DNA from 3 places in the Polaromonas sp. P1_F4 genome. Region 1 is predicted to be linked to each of the others. Evidence: predicted binding sites of a transcription regulator. Region 1 holds the regulator's gene; each other region holds the start of a gene.
What was found. The regulator sigma-54, encoded in region 1, starts transcription at its own class of promoters, with help from an activator protein. The targets are predictions, from matches to a motif close to TGGCANGNAANCTGCTTT.
Positions count from the first base shown of each region.

Region 2: the regulator sigma-54 is predicted to act here: its motif matches at 2,627-2,644, upstream of AC1DYQ_RS10045 (CmpA/NrtA family ABC transporter substrate-binding protein).
Region 3: the regulator sigma-54 is predicted to act here: its motif matches at 1,779-1,796, upstream of AC1DYQ_RS17025 (ammonium transporter).

Region 1 is NZ_JBFUBP010000007.1:108,376-112,717, forward strand. Features, by position in the region: gene lptA (lipopolysaccharide transport periplasmic protein LptA) at 1-529, shown strand, start outside; gene lptB (LPS export ABC transporter ATP-binding protein) at 544-1,335, shown strand; gene AC1DYQ_RS15375 (RNA polymerase factor sigma-54) at 1,482-3,017, shown strand; gene AC1DYQ_RS15380 (THUMP domain-containing class I SAM-dependent RNA methyltransferase) at 3,058-4,342, shown strand, end outside.
Region 2 is NZ_JBFUBP010000004.1:65,191-69,532, forward strand. Features, by position in the region: gene AC1DYQ_RS10035 (ABC transporter ATP-binding protein) at 1-176, opposite strand, end outside; gene ntrB (nitrate ABC transporter permease) at 186-1,151, opposite strand; gene AC1DYQ_RS10045 (CmpA/NrtA family ABC transporter substrate-binding protein) at 1,212-2,456, opposite strand; gene AC1DYQ_RS10050 (ANTAR domain-containing response regulator) at 2,813-3,445, opposite strand; gene tsaD (tRNA (adenosine(37)-N6)-threonylcarbamoyltransferase complex transferase subunit TsaD) at 3,532-4,342, shown strand, end outside.
Region 3 is NZ_JBFUBP010000008.1:207,477-211,818, reverse strand. Features, by position in the region: gene AC1DYQ_RS17030 (hypothetical protein) at 1-208, opposite strand, end outside; gene AC1DYQ_RS17025 (ammonium transporter) at 248-1,732, opposite strand; gene AC1DYQ_RS17020 (sulfite exporter TauE/SafE family protein) at 2,222-2,980, shown strand; gene mrdA (penicillin-binding protein 2) at 3,149-4,342, opposite strand, start outside.

The DNA of each region.
Region 1 (4,342 bases):
GAACGCGGAGGCAGATGCCCTGCGTTATGACGACCTGAAGCAAACCAGCGTTTTTACCGGCAATGTGGTGATTACCAAGGGCACGACCATCGTGCGCGGCGAGCGCGTTGACGTCATGCAGGATCCCGAGGGCTACCAGCAGGCGGTGTCCGTCGCGGCGCCCGGCAAGCTGGCGTTTTACCGGAAAAAGCGTGACGGCGTAGACGAATACATCGAAGGCGAAGGCGAACGCATTGAATATGACAGCCGTGCCGACCTGGTGAAGTTCATCAAGCGGGCGGTGGTGCGCCGCTACAACGGCGCCACCCTGGTGGACGAAACCACCGGCAGCCTGATCGTTTACGACAACAACACCGACGTCTTCACCGTGGATGGGGGGGCGCAAAACCGCACGGCCAGCAACCCCACGGGGCGGGTTCGCGCCATGCTGTCACCCCGCGCGACAGCCTCGACACCCGTCGCGGCGCCGCCCGCAGGCCCCGCCCCGGTTCTGCGCCCCAGCACGACGCTGGGCAATGAAAAGAACTAGAAAGACCTGCACAGATGGATGTGGTGACTGACACTTCAGCGGCCCCGGCCGCTCCTGCCTTGACCCCCAGTCGCCTTGTTGCGCAAGGTCTGCAAAAATCGTACGGCAGCCGCAAGGTGGTGCAGGACGTTTCGCTGTCCGTGCAAAAAGGCGAAGTCGTGGGCCTGCTGGGCCCCAACGGTGCCGGCAAAACGACCTCGTTCTACATGATCGTGGGCCTGGTGCGCGCCGATGCAGGCGAAATTTCCATTGACGGCGAATCGGTCGAGCACATGCCGATTCACCTGCGTGCCCGCCTGGGCCTGAGCTACCTGCCGCAGGAAGCGTCGATTTTCCGCAAGCTCACGGTGGAAGAAAACGTGCGTGCTGTGCTGGAGCTGCAGCTCAATAAAGCCGGAAAACCGCTTGGGCGCGCAGACATCGAGTCGCGGCTCGACGCGCTGCTGCAGGATTTGCGGGTAGATCATTTGCGCAATTCACCGGCGCCGGCGCTTTCCGGCGGTGAACGCCGCCGGGTCGAAATCGCGCGGGCGCTGGCAACCCAGCCGCGCTTCATCCTGCTGGATGAGCCCTTTGCCGGTATCGACCCCATTGCCGTGATCGAAATCCAGCGCATCATCGGCTTCCTCAAATCGCGCGGCATCGGCGTGCTGATCACCGACCACAACGTGCGTGAAACACTTGGCATTTGCGACCACGCCTACATCATCAGCGACGGCCACGTGCTGGCCCAGGGTACGCCTTCCGAAATCGTGAACAACGCCGATGTGCGCCGCGTCTACCTGGGCGAGCACTTCAAGATGTAAGAAGATGGCTCCCCCCTGTTGTCGCTCACTTCGTGTAGCTCCCTCTCCCCCTCCAGGGACGGCGCCTGCGGCCTGGCAAAGCCAGTTCCGCGGCGCCCGCTGGTTAAAGACGTATCGCCTCAACCTTCCGCAAGTTTGAAAGTCCAGTGAAACAAGGTCTGTCATTACGCGTCTCGCAGCATCTTGCGCTGACACCTCAACTACAGCAGTCGATCCGGCTGTTGCAGCTGTCGACGCTTGAGCTGAGCCAGGAGGTCGAGCAGATGCTCGACGAAAACCCGTTCCTGGAAGTGTCGGAAGAGACGGCGGTGCGCGAAGAGTTTGGGCTGGAGCACATCAACACGCCGGTCAGCCAGGACAGCCGCGAGTTTGAATCTGCTACGGATTCGATAGCTGGCGGCGCCGACGAGACCAGTGCTGCAACCCCGAATGACGCAGAAGTCAGTGCGGAGCCCAAGCTCGAGGAAAGCTGGGAAGGCGATGGCACGGTAGAAACCGCGCCCGACGACAGCGAGTGGGGAAGTGACGCACCGGCGCGCAAGAACAACAATGAAGAGAGCGAAGCCGAGGCCTCCGACCTCACGGGCAGCCATGAGTCGCTGCAGGACCACCTGCACCGGCAATCGCTGAGCTTGCGCCTGTCGGAAGAAGACCGCGCCGCGCTGCACTTCCTCATTGAATCGCTCAACGACGACGGCTACCTTGAAGACAGCCTGGCGTCGCTCGCGGCCGGTCTAGCAAAAGATGACATGGCGCAGGCGGAAGAGCTGGAGCAGCGTTTTGCGATGGCGCTCAAGCTGCTGCACCACATGGAGCCTGCCGGTGTCGGTGCGCGCAACCTGGCGGAATGCCTGAGTCTGCAGCTGCTGGACTGCAAGGACTGCGAGGAAACCCGCGCCGCCATTGCCATGTGCAAGCAACCGATGGAGCTGCTGGCCAAGCGCGACGTCAAGCGCCTGTCTCACCTGTGCGGTTTCACCGAAGCCGCCATCAAGGGTGCGATCACGGTGATAGGCCGGCTCGACCCCAAGCCCGGACGCCGCTTTGTAAACGTGGAGCGCAACCTGATCGTGCCCGACGTCATCGTCATCAAATCGGGCCGGGGCTTCAAGGTTTCGCTCAATGGCGACGTCATGCCGCGCCTGCGCGTGCACGACATTTATGCCAATGCCCTCAAGCAGCACAAGGGCCAGGGCGGCCAGGCGCTGCAGCAGCGCCTGCAGGAGGCCCGCTGGTTCATCAAGAACATCCAGCAGCGCTTTGACACCATCCTGCGCGTGAGCAGCGCCATCGTGGAGCGGCAGAAAAACTTCTTCACGCACGGCGAACTCGCCATGCGCCCGCTGGTGCTGCGCGAAATTGCCGACGAACTGGGCCTGCACGAATCCACCATCTCACGCGTGACCACGGCCAAGTACATGGGCACCCCTTTCGGCACTTTCGAGCTCAAGTATTTCTTCGGTTCCGCGCTCGGCACCGAAACCGGCGGCAATGCTTCCAGCACAGCGGTGCGCGCGCTCATCAAACAATTTGTCTCGTCAGAAAGCCTCAAGAAGCCGCTCAGCGACAACCAGATTTCCGAAATGCTCAAGGAGCAGGGCATTGAATGCGCACGCCGCACCGTGGCCAAGTACCGCGAGGCGCTCCGCATCGCGCCCGCCAACCTGCGCAAATCACTCTAGCCGCCAACCAGGCCGCGCTGCCCGTCCCTCAAAGTCAGTCATGAATCAACTCCAATTGTTTTTACCGTGCGCCGCAGGCGTCGAAACCCTGCTGGCCACCGAGGTCAAGCGTGTCACCGGGATCGACGGCAAAGCCTGGCGCGCCGGCGTGCAGCTGCAGGCTTCGTGGCGCGACGCGCTGCAGCTCAACCTGCACAGCCGCCTGGCGCAGCGTGTGCTGATCGAGCTGCAGCACAACCAGTACCGCAGCGAACAAGACCTCTACAACGCTGCCGCCAATGTGGCCTGGGAAATCTGGTTCACGCCCAAGCAGACCTTCAAGGTCGAGATCACCGCCCAGCACAGTCCGCTGCAAAGCCTGAACTTCGCGGCGCTGAAGATCAAGGACGCGATCGCCGACCGCTTTCGCGCCAAGTTCGACGACGTGCGGCCCAGCGTCGACACGCGCTGGCCCGACGTGCGCGTCTACGTGCACCTGACGACGGACACCGTCACGGTTTATATCGACACCTCGGGCGAGCCACTATTCAAGCGCGGCTGGCGCGAAGACAAGGGTGATGCCCCGCTGAAAGAAACCCTGGCCGCCGCCATGATTGCCGCCAGCGGCTGGGATCAGCTCTGTAAAGAAGGCGTGCCGCTCTATGACCCCTGCTGCGGCTCGGGCACCATCGCGATTGAAGCCGCGCAAATCGCCTGCAACATTGCGCCCGGCATCAACCGACGCTTTGCCTTCCAGAAATACTTGCCCTTCCAGGGCCATGTGTGGGATGGCCTGCTGGACCAGGCCGAAGCCGCCATCACCGAACCCACCGCGCCGGTGTTCGGCAGCGACGTGTCCTTCCGCATGGTCGATTTCGCCGAACGCAATGCCGAGCGTGCCGGCGTAGCCAATGCGGTGGAATTCCGCGGCGGCGACGCACTGCAGCGCATGCCGCCCGCGCCTTCGGGCGTGATGCTGGTGAATCCGCCTTACGGCGAACGGATCGATGTGGCAGGCGTGGCCGGCATCACCGGCCTGCAGGGACGCGACCAGCGCCGCCAGCAAGGACATGCCGAAGGACGCGTGCAGCAGGACCACCGCAACCAGCCCATCGACGAATTTGGCCAGCCGCTGAACCGGGACAGCGGTGATCAGGGCGACACGCGTGAAGAACCCGCCTTCGAGACATCGCGGGACCGTTCTGCCAATCCCGGCCGCGAGCAGGCACAAAACGCCTGGGGCGAAGAAGCGACGGACTTCTTCCCGCAACTGGCCGCGCACTGGAAGAAAAACTACGCCGGCTGGACCGCTCACGTGCTCACGCCCGACCTCAAACTACCCGGCA
Region 2 (4,342 bases), on a different contig from region 1:
GCAATCAGATTGAGCAGCGTGGATTTGCCGCAGCCTGAATGGCCGATCAGTGTGACGAACTCGCCTTTGGCGACCGTGAGGTTGATGTTCTGCAGTGCGCAGAACGGCCCCTTTTTGGTCTTGAAGGTTTGCTCGACGCCCTGGATTTCGATGTATTTGGTGGTGAAAGAGGTCATGGCGATTCCTTAATTTTTCACTTCTTCGAAGGTAAAAGCCGTGGCCAGCTTGATGAGGGCGAACTCCAGCACCAGCCCGACGATGCCGATCACGAAGATCGCGATGATGATGTTCTTGACGTTGAGGTTGTTCCACTCGTCCCAGACCCAGAAGCCGATGCCGACGCCGCCGGTCAGCATCTCGGCCGCGACGATGACGAGCCAGGCGGTGCCCACGGCAAGGCGCACGCCGGTCAGCATGTAAGGCAGCACGGCGGGAAAGAGGATCTTGGTGACGATCTTCCACTCGCTGAGGTTGAGCACACGCGCCACGTTCATGTAGTCCTGGGGCACGCGCTGCACGCCGACTGCCGTGTTGATGATCATCGGCCAGATGGAGCAGATGAAGATGGTCCAGATGGCTGCGGGGTTGGCGCCCTTGAAGACCAGCAGACCAATCGGCAACCAGGCCAGCGGCGAGACCGGGCGCAGCAGGCTGATCAGCGGGTTGAACATGCGGCTCAGAAAGTTGAAGCGCCCGATCATGAAGCCGACCGGTATGCCGACGACAGCCGCCATGCCGAAGCCCATGGCCACGCGCTTGAGCGAAGACAGCACGTTCCAGCCCACGCCCTGGTCGTTGGGCCCCTTGCTGTAGAACGGATCACTGAAGATCTGCACCGCCTGCACAAAGGTGTCTTTGGGCGAGGGAATGCTGCCGGCCGTGCCCATGAAAACCAGTTCCCAGATCAGCACCAGCAAACCCAGGCCCAGGAGGGGGGGCAGGACGCTGAGCCAGAGCCAGGAGGCATCGCCGGATGGCTTGGTGATGGGGGTGGGTTTTGTTGGAGCGTTCATGCTGTTTTGGGCTGTAGTGCCCGTTGGATGAGCGCCACCAGCTATCGAATTGATAGCGGCAGCATCTCTGGGCCTTTCGTTGCTGCGGCTTGCCGGGGTTGCCGCCTCCAGCGGGTTGTGAAATACGGCACTGACCATGGCGTCACCTCTTTACGTAGGAAGGTTGGGTGGGGTGTAGCGTGGATATCGCGTGGGTGTTCAGGCGTGAACCTTGAAACTGTCGGCGTATTTTTTCGGGTCCTTGCCGTCCCACACGGTGCCGTCCATCAGTTTGCTGCTGCGCATGATGTCTTTGGGAACGCTGGCCTTGGCCGCCGTGGCTGCCTGCTTGTAGACGTCGATGTGGTTGATTTGCTTGGCAATGCCCAGGTAGTCGGGGTGATCCTTGATCAGGCCCCAGCGCTTGTGCTGTGTGAGGAACCACATGCCGTCGGACAGGTAAGGGAAGCTCACCGCACCGTCGTTGTAGAACTTCATGTAGTTCGGGTCGTCCCAGGTCTTGCCCATGCCGTTCTGGTAGCGGCCCAGGATGCGCTGGTTGATGGCGTCCACGCTGGTGTTGACGTAGCTCTTGTCGGCCACGGTCTCGGCCATCTTGTTTTTGTTGGAGAGGCTGGCGTCAATCCACTTGCCGGCTTCGATGATGGCGGCGGTCACGGCACGCGCGGTGTTGGGGTATTTCTTGACGAAGTCGGCGGTGGTGCCTAGTACTTTTTCTGGGTGGTCCTTCCAGACGTCCTGGGTGGTCACGGCGGTCACGCCGATGCCGTCGATGATGGCGCGGTGGCCCCAAGGCTCGCCCACGCAGAAGCCGTCCATGTTGCCCACGCGCATGTTGGCCACCATCTGCGGCGGCGGCACGGTGATGACTTTGGCATCCTTCATCGGATTGATGCCGTTGGCAGCCAGCCAGTAGTAGAGCCACATGGCGTGGGTGCCGGTGGGGAAGGTCTGGGCGAAGGTGTATTCGCGCTTGTCGGTCGCCATGAGCTTGGCCAGGCCCGCGCCGTCGACCGCGCCTTTGTCGGCGAGCTTTTTGGACAGTGTGATGGCCTGGCCGTTGTTGTTCAGGGTCATCAGCACGGCCATGTCTTTCTTGGGGCCGGCGGTACCCATGTGGACGCCGTAGACCAGGCCGTAGAGCACGTGGGCGAAGTCCAGTTCGCCGTTGACCAGCTTGTCGCGCACACCGGCCCAGCTGGCTTCCTTGGTCGGGATGATCTTGACGCCGTATTTCTGGTCAATGCCCAGCACCGAGGCCATGACCACGGAGGCGCAGTCGGTCAGTGGAATGAAGCCGATCTTCACTTCCTTCTTCTCTGGTGCGTCTGAGCCCTGGGCATAGACGGCAGCGCGCAGGGCGGGGTTGATGCCCACGGCGCCCACGGCTGCGGCCTGCAGTACTGTGCGGCGTGTCAGCGAAGATTTCAGCAGTTCAGTCATGTCAGCGGCTCCTGAGAGTTAAAAACAAAAGACAAAAACAAAAAAGGCGCTCGACCCGGGCAACACGTTGAACGTGATGCAGGGTGCGAACGCCTTTGTTCCTTGGGGCACCACACACTTCGCCATTGAAGTGCTGTGCCGGTTGGCCATCTTTGACCAATGCCTAGGGCATTGCAAAAGCTGTGCCAGCGATGCTGAGTGCTGTGAAAGAGAGTCGCTTTGAGAAGGGAAAGTGCCCCGGATGCACTGCCTGCACCAGTGGCTGCGGGGAAAGGCGGTGCGAGGCGGTGGTTTGATGTTTGCACCGTATTTGTGCGGCGCACCAATTGGGGGTTACCTGACGTCAGGCCCGGGATTCATCCCAGCAAATCCAGGGCGTCGAGCATGCGCTGGGCGACTTCGCCCAGCCGCAGTCCCTTGTCCATCGCTGCCTTGCGCAGCTTTTCGAAGGCAGCCTGTTCGGTCAGGCCCTGGCGCTGCATCAGCATGCCCTTGGCCCGGTCTATGACTTTTCGGTCATGCAGCTCTGTTTTGGCGTGTGCCAGTTCCTTGCGCAGGCCCTGCTCGTGTTCAAAGCGCGCCATGGCCACATCCAGGATGGGGCGGATTCGATCCGGGGAAAGGCCGGCCACCACATAGGCCGACACGCCGGCGGCGACGGCATCCTTCACGTGGCTGGTGTCGTTGTCGTTGGTGAACAGCACGATGGGCCGCCGGGCGTCCCGCGTCGCCATCACCACATGCTCCAGCGAATCGCGGGCCTCGCTTTCGGCGTCCACGATGATCATGTCGGGTTGCAGTTGCGCCAGGCGCTCATCCAGGAAGGTATCGGCGGGGAGCACCGCGACGATGTTGTAACCGTTTTCCAGCAGGCCGATGCGCAGCTGGCGCGAGCGCTCGGCCAGCTCCCGTGCATGGGCGTCATCGGACACGGACTCCAGCAGGTCCGGGGCGATGATGACAAGGCGCAGGGATTGGGACGGTGTCATGGGGGAACTTGTGCAAGAACCGTGCCCCTGCCGACTCCGCGGCCCTGCTGGTATGGGGAGTTCTCTCCAAACCTTACACTTCAAAGATGAGAGTTCTTGGAATCGAATCGAGTTGCGATGAAACCGGCGTGGCGCTGGTGGATGCCAGCGGCAGCGGGGTGCCGCGTTTGCTGTCACACGCGCTGTTCAGCCAGATTGACATGCACCAGGCTTATGGCGGTGTGGTGCCGGAACTGGCCAGCCGGGACCATATCCGGCGCGTTTTGCCGTTGACCCACCAGGTGATGGCGGAGGCGGGCAGCAACCTTGCACAGGTAGATGTGGTGGCCTATACGCGGGGCCCCGGGCTTGCGGGGGCACTGCTGGTGGGGGCGGGGGTGGCTTGCTCGCTGGCGGCTGCACTGGGCAAACCGGCCATGGGTGTGCACCACCTGGAGGGGCATCTGCTCTCGCCTTTTTTAAGTGCCGACCCGCCCGAGTTTCCCTTTGTGGCGCTGCTGGTGTCGGGCGGCCACACGCAGCTGATGCGGGTGGATCGTGTGGGCAGCTACGAATTGCTGGGGGAAACCATTGACGACGCGGCCGGCGAGGCCTTTGACAAGTCGGCCAAGCTGATGGGCCTGCCTTATCCTGGAGGGCCTCATCTGTCGAAGCTGGCTGAGGGCGGTGACGGCGCAGCCTTCAAGCTGCCACGGCCCTTGCTGCACAGCGGCGATCTGGATTTTTCCTTTGCCGGGCTCAAAACCGCGGTGCTGACGCAGGCCAAAAAACTGGGTGCTGAGCTGGACAGCCGCAAGGCTGACCTGGCGGCCTCTACGCAGGCGGCCATCGTTGAAGTGCTGGTGAAAAAGTCACTGGCTGCCATGGTGCAAACCGGACTGAAGCGTTTGGTAGTGG
Region 3 (4,342 bases), on a different contig from region 1:
GGGTCGCCATGATTTCTTCCAGCCGATCGGCCCACACCGCCAGGTCCACGTGGCCATCCTCGGCGGCTTTTTCCCGCGCAAAACGCGCTATTTCGGCGGCGTATTCCTGGTTACCGGCCATCCACTCGGTGTCGGTCACGCGGCCGGTTTTGCGGCGCAACAGCACATGCAGGTGGGCCGCAACGGCAATTTTTTCACTGGAGGGCATGGTGCGCAATCCTTGAAAGTGGAGTCCGTTGTTTGTCAGTTACGTGCCCAACCGCTCGGCGTGCTGGGTGATGTCCAGGCCGTCGCTCTCGGCGGCTTCGCTGACGCGCAGGCTGACGATCAGCGAGGTGACCCACAAGGCCAGTGCCGTCATGAACAGGCTGTAGAGCATGACGGCGCCCGCGCCGATCGCCTGGGTCATCAGGCTGCCCTCGACACCGGAGATGGCCTTGCTGGCAAAAATGCCGGTCAACAGCGAACCCACAATGCCGCCCACGCCGTGCACGCCGAACACGTCCAGCGAATCGTCGGCGTTGAGCAGGCGCTTGAGGCCCGTGGCACCCCAGTAGCAGGCCACGCCCGCCACCAGGCCAAACACCAGGGCCGCGCGCGGCGAGACAAAACCCGCCGCCGGCGTGATGGCGACCAGCCCGGCGACCAGGCCCGAGCACAGTCCCAGCAGGGAAGGACGCCCGCGAACAATCCATTCGGCCGCCATCCACGAGAGAGCGCCCGCGGCCGCCGCGATGTGCGTGACGGCCATCGCGAGGCCGGCCCGGCCGTCGGAGGCCACGGCGGAGCCGGCGTTAAAGCCAAACCAGCCGACCCACAGCATGCCGGCACCGGCCATGGTCAGGCCCAGGTTGAAAGGCGTGAATGGTTCACGGCCGTAGCCGTGGCGCGGCCCGAGCGCGTAGGCACAGACCAGCCCGGCAATGCCGGCATTGATGTGCACGACCGAGCCGCCGGCAAAGTCCAGCGCGCCCATGCGCGCCAGCCAGCCATTGGGCTCCCAGACCCAGTGGGCAATGGGTGCGTAAACGACGACGGTCCACAGCGACATGAACACCAGCATCGCGGAAAACCGCATGCGTTCCACAAACGATCCGACCACCAGCGCGGCCGTGATGATGGCGAAGGTCAGCTGGAACATGGCGTAGACCGACTCGGGAATGTTGGGCGCGATATGGCTCACGGCCACCTTCTGCGCGTCCTTCACGTAGTCCAGCCCGGTGAACCAGAGCCGCTCGGGACCCCCCAGATAGTGCCCAAGCGCACCTTTGCCGGGCGTGAAGGCGATGGAGTACCCCACCGCAAACCAGAGCAGGCTGACGACAGCACAGATGGCGATGACGCAGGCCATGACGTTGAGCACGCTTTTCTTGCGCACCATGCCGCCGTAGAAAAGGGCGATGCCCGGCAGGGTCATGAGCAATACCAGTGCGGTGGAGGTCATCATCCAGGCAGTGTCGGCACCATTGAGGGTCTCCACGCCGACCAGCCCTGGCTGCGTCAGCGGCGCCGGGGCTGCCGCAGGAGGCACAGAAACGGGCGCAGAGGCCGCCGCCGCCGGGGCCGGAGGAGGCGCAGGAACCGTGGCCGGTGCAGGGGACGGTGCGACTTCCGGAGCACTGGCAGTGACTGCTGGCGGCGCCACTGCCGGGGGAGCCATGGTCTGTGCTAGGGCTTGCTGGCATGCCAGGCCCAAGCATAAAGACATACCCAAGGCCAGAAATCTGTTCATATGCATACGGTGCCCGCCTGTTCAATCAACCAACAATTGGTAACAACAGGCATAAGTCGTGCCAATACCGCAGTAGCTCGTGTGATGGGACTGCAACGGAAAATATGTACTGCAAAAGTGCGCAAACGATTGGCGTGGTGCCCCAAAAACATCCACAGAACCAGCGGCCGCCCAAAGCCCGGGGCCGGGAAACCCCCAATGCACTGGGACAGTGCGCCCGCTATATTGGATGACTTGCTGACGAGCCTTGCTGCTCGCAACGCGAGGAGCCGAGGAGACACGAGAGAGTCATTAAGAAGTACACAAGCAAAGCGGCATTCCACAAGAGATGCAGATTTGCAAAAAGCGCTGGCAACCCCAGCGCTTTTTTTATGTCTTCGCCCTGATGAAGTCATCCCCAAAAAAACCTCGTCGGCCTTGGCTGACGAGCGCCACCAGCTATCTATTTGATAGCATGAACCCATTCAGTGCGATGAGACAATCCGGGCCATGGAATTGTTGATCGTCTCGTTGGCCTCCCTGCTCGCCGGTTTTGTGGACTCTATCGTCGGGGGCGGCGGGCTGATTCTGGTGCCGGCCCTGTTTGCGGTTTTCCCCACCACGCATCCGGCGACCCTGTTTGGGGTCAACAAGGGAGCTTCTGTCTGGGGCACCGCGGTTGCCACGGCCCAATATGCCCGCCGCGTGGAGCTTCGCTGGGCGGCACTGCTGCCGGCGGCCGCCGCCGGGTTTACCGGCTCGCTGGCAGGCGCCTGGCTGGTCACCGTCATCTCCCCGGGCTTTTTGCGCAAGGCCCTGCCCTTTGTGCTGCTGGCGGTGTTGCTCTATACGCTGGCCAGGAAGGAGCTGGGCCGCCACCACACGCCCCGCTTTACCGGGCATGCCGAAACCGCGGCGGCCTGCTGCATCGGGCTGGTGCTGGGGTTTTACGACGGCTTCTTCGGCCCGGGCACCGGCAGCTTCTTTGTATTTTTATTTGTGCGCTGGCTGGGTTATGACTTTTTGAACGCGTCGGCTTCGGCCAAGCTGCTCAACACCGCCACCAACCTTGCGGCGCTGGCGCTCTTTGCCTGGAAGGGCCATGTCTGGTGGCATTTCGCCCTCACGATGGCGGTGGCCAACGTGGCGGGCAGCCTGCTGGGCACCCGCCTGGCCCTCAAACATGGGGCCGGTTTTGTGCGCGGGGTGTTTATCGCCGTGGTCAGCTCGCTGATCCTGAAAACCGGTTTTGACGCATTTGCGCGCTGACTGTGCGCAGGCCGTTTGCTATTGATTTAATAGCTGCCTGCGCACGTCCTGTATGGGTTTTCGGCGAATTTCGCTTGAAATCCTGCCATCACCGTTTAATGACCAAATTGGCGTTCAGCCCAATAAGGACGGGCACAAGTCGCTATCAAATAGATAGCAATAGTCAGCTCAATCGGGGTTGATGCCCGCCGCCGCCATGGGTGGCGGGAGCTTGCTGAGCGCCTCCGCAATCGCCGCCGTCCTGGCTTTGGCGGCAGCGGCGGCGGCGGCGTTCGTGGGGCCGGGAGAAGCGCCTGCTGCGCCGGCCGACAGCTGGCTGGCCACGTCGGCGGCCTGGCGCGGCTTGCCGATGGGCGCTGCCGCCAGCCCCTTCTGCACCGCCACCATGTCTTCCTCGCTCGGGTACTGGCCCAGCAGCACATAGTCAAAAACACGCCGTGCAATCGGCGCCGCCACCCCGGCACCCCAGCCGGCGTTTTCGACGATCACCGCCAGCGCGATCTTGGGGTCTTCGGCCGGCGCAAACGCCATGTAAACAGCGTGGTCGCGCTGGTACTCTTCCATCTTGCTGCTGTTGTACTTGTCTTTCTGGCCGATGGTGACCGCCTGGGCTGTGCCGGTTTTGCCGCCGCTCAGGTAGCCCGCGCCGGCAAACACGCGGGCCGAGGTGCCTTCCTGGGTGACGCCGACCAGGGCCTTGCGCACGATCGCGATGTTTTCAGCCTTGTAGCCCAGGTTTTCCGGCGCGTCGGCGGGCAGCGGGTGCATGACGCGCGTCACCGGGTCCTGCGTGCCGATCACCAGCCGCGGCCTGTGCTTGACGCCGTTGTTGGCCAGTACGGCCGTGGCCTGCGCCAGCTGCAGCATGGTGAAGGTGTTGTAGCCCTGCCCGATACCCAGCGAAATGGTTTCACCGGGGTACCACTTCTGGTGCTCCGGCTTTTTGTAGGCTTTGCGTTTCCAGGCCTGGCTGGGCAGCACGCCCGTGACTTCGCCGCTGATATCGATGCCGGTGATCTGCCCAAAGCCGAGCGGCTTCATGAAGTCGTGCATGGCGTCCACGCCGAGCTCGTTGGCCAGCGAGTAGTAGTACACATTGCTGGACTTCACGATAGACCGGTACATGTCGACCGCGCCCAGCGCAATGTCGCCGTGGCTGCGGAAGACGTGCCCGCCGAAGCTCCAGGAGGCGTTGTCGTTGACGATGAAGCTGGCTGAACGCTTTCCGGTTTCCAGCGCCGCCATGGCCATGAAGGGCTTGTAGGTGGAGCCCGGCGGATAGGTGCCGCGCAGCGCGCGGTTAAGCAGCGGCTTGTCCAGCGAGTCCCGCAGGTACTGCCAGCTCTCCGTGTCGATGCCGTC